One region of the Modestobacter lapidis genome, then DNA from elsewhere that is predicted to be linked to it. Evidence: riboswitches for the same ligand, from Rfam matches in the RefSeq annotation. Region 1 holds a riboswitch; the other holds the start of a gene.
What was found. Region 1 has a riboswitch for thiamine pyrophosphate ahead of ACYVG5_RS10090 (purine-cytosine permease family protein). Riboswitches for the same ligand answer to the same signal wherever they lie in the genome.
Positions count from the first base shown of each region.

Region 1 (3,237 bases):
GCCCAGCAGGTGGCCGGGGCCGGCGACCCGGCGGGCGGCGTCCAGCGGCAGGTCCTCGGCGCCCAGGTGGGTGCCGTCGGCGCCCACCGCGAGCGCCACGTCGACGCGGTCGTTGACCAGGCAGGTGGCGCCGGCCGGCGCGCAGATCTCCACCACCCGGCGGGCGAAGTCGTGCAGCACCCGGTCGGTGCAGTCCTTGGCCCGGACCTGCACCACCGGCGCGCCCGCGGACACCGCCGCGGCGACGGCGTCCAGCGCCGCCCGGCCGCCGCGGGCGTCGGTCAGCACGTGCAGCGGGCCCAGCGCCCGGGCGCTCACCGGGCGGCCCGGGAACGGAGCGTGCCGGGCAGGGTCACGACGAGGGTGAGCAGGCCGGCGACGGCGAGGCTGACCAGCGACGCCGACCACCCGTTGGCCGGGTCGATGCCCAGGTCGGCCTGGCGCGCGGCCCACCACGCGGTCCAGCCGGCGCCCGGCCCGGCGAAGGAGGTGGGCAGCGTGAGCTGGTAGGCCACGAAGCCGGCTGCCCACGGCAGCAGCAGCAGCGGCCGGGCCGGCGCGGTGTCCGAGACGTTCCACGCGCCCCTCGGCAGCACGAAGTAGACCAGCACGAACACCGCGACCAGCGGCACGAACACCGCGCCGATGAGGAAGAGGAACGGCTCGTAGGCCGCGACGTCCAGCACCAGGGCCACTCCGGTGGCGACCGTGCCGACCCCCAGCGCGAGCACCCGGCGGTCCAGCCGGGCGACGAGGTTCTGCGCCGACACCGCCGTGGAGTAGACGTTGGCGAAGGCCTCGTCCACCTCCACCACCAGCAGCACCAGGACGGCGAGCAGCCCCAGCGGCACGGCCAGCAGGGCGTCGATGACGTCCAGCCCCGCGCGGCCGTAGGCGACCAGCGCAACCGCGCCGAGGGTGAACATCGCGACGGTGGCCAGGCCGTACCCGACCGTGGCCCCGGCGAAGGCGACCCGGCCGCTGCGCACGTGCCGGGTGTAGTCGGCCACCAGCGGGAACCAGGAGACCGGCAGGGCGATGACGACGTCGGCCGCCGTCCAGAACGACGTCGCGACCCCGTCGGTGACCGGCGGCAGCGGCTCGGCGAGCACCTGGACGAAGAGGTAGGCGACCGCGGCGAGCGCCAGCCACACGGCGTAGCGGGCCAGCAGCCGGACGACGCCCAGCGGCCGCAGCGCCATCAGCGTGGCCAGCACGCCGGCGCCGAGAACGAACGGCCAGCGCGGCGCGTCCAGCGCCCGGGAGGCCGCCTCGGCGATGATCACGATCTCGAACGTCGCCCAGCCGGTGCACTGCACCAGGTTCAACACGGTGGGCAGCGCCGAGCCGTGCCGGCCGAGCAGCCCGCGCAGCAGCACCATCCCCGGAACCCCCTCCCGGGCGCCGGCGGCCGCGCCCAGGCCCAGCAGCAGCGAGCCGATCACCGCGCCGACGGTGATCGCCGCGACCGTGACGCCCAGCGACCGGTCGGGCAGGACGACGAAGGTCGCCGCGACCGGGAGCAGCAGGCTGATCCCGAGGTTGCCCCACAGGCCCAGGGAATCGCGCAGGCCCAGGGTGCGCGCCGGCGCCTGGTCCAGGGTGATCGGCGCGTCGGCGCCGGTGGGTGCGGCTGTGCTGCTGCTCATGATCGCTCCCTACGCCGGCATTACCCGGACAGGTTCCAGCGGTCGGCGGCGCTGTCAGCCGCCCTCTCAGCCCGGTGACCCGAGCTCCCGCACACGTGCGTCGCCGACTCTAGGTCCTGGCCGGTCGACCGTGCACGGCGGCCCGCCGCCGACGCTCCCGCCCGCGCGCCGGCCGTGGCAGGGTGCCCCCGTGACCCCCGACACCTCTTCCGGGCCCGAGGTGCTGTGGCGGCCGACGCCGGAGTCGATCACCGCCAGCCGGCTCGGCCGGTTCGCCGCCTGGGTCGGCGGGCGCCGGGGCCTGGACCTCGGCAGCCCGCCCGACTACAACGCGGTCTGGCGCTGGTCGGTCGAGCACCTGGACCAGTTCTGGGCCGACCTCGCGACCTGGACCGACGTGCTCCCCGACGTCCCCGACGACCGGGTGCTGACCCGCCGCGGGATGCCCGGCGCCGCATGGTTCCCCGGCAGCACGCTGAACTACGCCGAGCAGGCGCTGCGGCACGCGACCGACGCCCGTCCCGCGCTGATCGCGGTGGCCGAGCGTTGCGCATCGAACAGCGGCGAGCCGGTGGAGATCGGCTGGGCCACGCTGCGCGGGCAGGTCGGCGCCTTCGCCGGCACGCTGCGCCGGCTGGGCGTGCAGCGCGGCGACCGGGTGGCCGGCTACCTGCCCAACGTGCCCGAGGCGGTGGTCGCCTTCCTCGGCGCCGCCTCGATCGGCGCCGTCTGGTCGTCGGTCGCGCCCGATTTCGGCACCCGCAGCGTGCTGGACCGCTTCGCCCAGATCGAGCCGGTGGTGCTGGTCGCCGTCGACGGCTACCGGTGGGGCGGCAGGCCGCACGACCGGCGGGACGTCGTCGCGGAGCTGCGGGCCGCGCTGCCCAGCGTGCGGACGACGATCGCCGTCCCGAGGCTGTTCCCGGAGGAGATCCCCGACGGCGCGCTGCCGTGGGCCCAGGCGGTCGCCGACAGCTGCGACCCGGAGTTCGAGCCGCTGCCCTTCGACCATCCGCTGTGGATCGTCTACTCCTCGGGCACCACCGGGCTGCCCAAGGGCATCGTGCACGGGCACGGCGGGATCGTGCTCGAGCAGCGCAAGCAGGCCGACCTGCATCTCGACGTCGGGCCCGGCGACCGCTTCTACTGGTACGCCTCCACCGCCTGGATCATGTGGAACATCGCCACCTCGGCGCTGCTGACCGGCGCCACCGTGGTCGTGTACGACGGCGCCCCGGCGTACCCGGCCGTGGACGCGCAGTTCGCCCTCGCCGCCCGTGTCGGCGTCACCTACCTGGGCACCAGCGCCGGCTACCTGTCCGCCTGCGAGAAGGCCGGGGTCCGGCCCGGCGACACCCACGACCTGTCGGTGCTGCGGGGCATCGGCTCCACCGGGTCGCCGCTGCCGGCCTCGACCTACCGCTGGGTGTACGACGCGGTCGCCCCGGACGTCCTGCTCGGCTCGCTGTCCGGGGGGACCGACGTCGCCACCGGGTTCATCGGCAGCTCGCCGCTGCTGCCGGTCACCGCCGGCGAGCTGCAGCGGCCGATGCTCGGCGTGGCCGCCGCCGCCTGGGACACCCACGGC
Region 1 covers NZ_BAAGVS010000007.1:16,445-19,681, forward strand. Annotated here, with positions in the region: gene thiE (thiamine phosphate synthase) at 1-318, opposite strand, end outside; gene ACYVG5_RS10090 (purine-cytosine permease family protein) at 315-1,649, opposite strand; TPP riboswitch at 1,639-1,750, opposite strand; gene ACYVG5_RS10095 (acetoacetate--CoA ligase) at 1,840-3,237, shown strand, end outside.

Region 2 (3,237 bases), on a different contig from region 1:
GGTGGCGCCGACGATCAAGCGGTTCCCGGCGTAGGGCACGAGGTAGACCCGCCGGCCGCGGACCAGGGCGCGCACCGTGCCATCGAGCAGCCCGGCCGCGCCGGCGAGCCGGAGGATCTGGCCCTTCACCGGCCGGACCGGCAGCGGCGGGACACCGGGCAGGGCCGCACTGTGTGCGCCGAGCGCGAGGACGACGGTGCCGGCGGGGACCGTGCCGCCGCCGGCCAGCTGCAATCCGGTCGCCCGGCCGCCGTCGACCAGGACGGCGTCGACCCGGCCGCTCACCAGCTGCACGCCTGCGGACGCCGCGGCGGCCAAAAGCGCCGTGTGCACCGCCCGTCCGTCCACCGAGTGGTCGCCGGTCACCAGCAGCCCGCCGCGCACCCGGGGGGTCAGCGACGGTTCGTGGCGGCGCGCGGCCCGTGGTGTCAGCCGCTCGGCGTTGAGCCCGAGTTCCTGCTGGAAGGCGTGCAGCGCGTCGAGCTCGCGCATGTCGTCGTCGTCGAAGCCCACTACGAGCGTGCCTGCGGTTCGTAGCCCCACCGGCAGGCCGCTGGCCTGCTCCAGTTCGGCGGCGAACGTCGGCCAGCGCGCGAGCGACGCCAGCCCCAGACGCAGCAGGGCGTCCTCGCCGTATCCGGCTTCGGTCACCGGTGCGAGCATGCCTGCGGCGGCCGCCGAGGCGCCGTTCCCGGGTGCGTCGTCGACCACGGTCACCGACAGGCCCCGCTGGGCGGCCCGCCAGGCCAGCGATAGCCCGATCAGCCCACCGCCGGCGACCACCACATCGGGAGTCGGGCCGGTCACCGGTTGCCTCCGGATGCGCCGGCCAGGGCCCGGAGGAGCTTCCGCGTGGCAGCTCCGGGGTCGGCCGCCGCGGCGATCGCCCCGACCACCGCCACCCCCGCGGCGCCGGCGGCGAGCAGCTCCGGCACCCGTTCGGCGGTGACCCCGCCGATGGCGACGACCGGCACGTCCACCGCCTCGGCCACCGCCCGGAGCCCGGCCGGGCCGAGTGCGGCCGGCAGGCCGGTCTTGGTGGTCGTCGGCCAGGCCGGTCCGACACCGAGGTAGTCCGCGCCCTCGGCCACGAGCTGCCGCGCACGCTCCGGCTCGCGTGCCGTGCCGCCGATGAGGTGGTCCGGCCCGGCGACCCGGCGGGCCGCCGCGACGGGCAGGTCGGTGGCGCCCAGGTGCGTGCCGGCGGCACCGACCGCAAGGGCGACGTCGACCCGGTCGTTCACCAGGCAGGTCACGCGTGCGGGCAGGCAGATCGCGACCACCGCCGCGGCGAAGTCGTAGAGCTCGCGGTCGGTGCACTCCTTCGCCCGCACCTGGACCACCGGCGCGCCGGCGGCCACGGCGGCGGCGACTGCCTCGAGCGCGCGCTGCCCGCCGCGGGCGTCGGTGAGCACGTGCAGTCCACCCAGTCGTCGGGCGGGGACGGTGCCGAACGTCGTCATGATCGCTCCCTACGCCGGCATTACCCGGTCAGGTTCCAGCGGTCGGCGGCACGTCAGCAGCCCTCTCAGCCCGGTGAGTCCCGAGCTCCCGCACATGGCCTCGGCCATGTGCCGCCACCATAACCACTCGCCGGGGGAATCAGGTTGCGATCCCCGAGTTCGACGGCCGTCTGATCAGCGTGCCGTTCTCCTTCAAGGAGACCGACGACGACGGGCTGACGCACTACGTCGCTGATCCCGAACGGGCCGCCCGCGTGGCCGGCACCGCGGTGGCGCACGCCCGGCTGCGGCACACGCCGCCCCCGAGCGGCGAATCGTCGTGATGCTGTCGGCCTATCCCACCAAGCACGCCCGCATCGGCAACGCCGTCGGTCTCGACACCCCCGCATCGGTCGTCCGGCTGCTCGCCGCGATGGCCGGCCAGGGCTACGACATCGGTCCTTTCGACGGCCCCGACGCCCTGCCCGGGTGTGGCCGACCTCGACGGCGACGCGCTGGTGCACGCCCTCATCGCCGCCGGCGGGCAGGACGCCGACTGGCTCACCCAGGAGCAGCTATCCGGCAACCCGGTGCGCATCCCGGCTGCCGCGTACCGCGCCTTTTTCGACACACTGCCCGCCGACCTGCGGGAGGCGATGGAGGAGCACTGGGGCCCCGCACCCGGCTCGCTGTTCGTGGACGGTGACGACATCGTCTTCGCCGCACTCCGGGCAGGCAACGTGGTGGTCATGGTGCAGCCGCCGCGCGGCTTCGGGGAGAACCCGATCGCGATCTACCACGACCCGGATCTGCCGCCGTCGCACCACTACCTGGCCGCGTACCGGTGGCTGCGGTCAGAGTTCGGGGCGCACGCCCTGGTGCACGTGGGCAAGCACGGCAACCTCGAGTGGCTGCCCGGGAAGAACGTGGGCATGTCCGCCTCCTGCGGGCCGGACGCCGCGCTGGGCGACCTGCCGTTGATCTACCCCTTCCTGGTCAACGACCCCGGCGAGGGGTCGCAGGCCAAACGCCGGGCGCACGCCACGCTGATTGACCACATGGTGCCGCCGATGGCCCGCGCCGAGACCTACGGCGACATCGCCCGGCTGGAGCAGCTGCTCGACGAGCACGCCAACGTCGCAGCCATGGATCCGGCCAAGCTGCCCGCCGTCCGAGCGCAGATCTGGACGCTGCTGCAGGCCGCGAAGCTCGATCACGACCTCGGCCTGAACGAGCGGCCCGAGGACGATCACTTCGACGAGATGATCCTGCACGTCGACGGCTGGCTCTGCGAGATCAAGGACTCGCAGATCCGCGACGGTCTGCACGTGCTCGGGTCCCCGCCGGCCGGGCAGAACCGCGTCGACCTGGTGCTCGCGATGCTCTGTGCCCGCCAGATCTGGGGCGGCGCGGTCGCGCTGCCCGGCCTGCGCGAGGCACTGGGACTGACCGAGGACGGCGCCGCCGGCCTGCACGCCACGGACGCCGTCGAGGCGCAGGCGGAGGCTCTCGTCGGGGCCATGGAGGCGCGCGGCTGGACGGCCGAGGCGGTCTATGAGGTCGTGCGCGAGGTGCTCGACCGGGACGACGACCAGGTTGCCGCCGTCCTCCGCTTCGCCGCCGACGAGGTGGTGCCGCGGCTGGCGCGCACCACCGACGAGCTCGACGCGACCCTGCATGCCCTCGAGGGCGGCTACGTGCCCGCCGGGCCGTCGGGCTCGCCGCTGCGCGGACTGATCAACGTGCTGCCGACGAGCGGTACTGGGACGCCGCCGTTGAGATGGTCACCACCCTG
Region 2 covers NZ_BAAGVS010000004.1:5,321-8,557, forward strand. Annotated here, with positions in the region: gene thiO (glycine oxidase ThiO) at 1-807, opposite strand, end outside; gene thiE (thiamine phosphate synthase) at 804-1,463, opposite strand; TPP riboswitch at 1,453-1,565, opposite strand; partial or broken gene ACYVG5_RS07025 (cobaltochelatase subunit CobN) at 1,643-1,851, shown strand; gene ACYVG5_RS07030 (cobaltochelatase subunit CobN) at 1,934-3,237, shown strand, end outside.
Region 2: linked by a shared signal. The riboswitch ahead of thiE (thiamine phosphate synthase) and the one ahead of ACYVG5_RS10090 (purine-cytosine permease family protein) in region 1 are both predicted to bind thiamine pyrophosphate.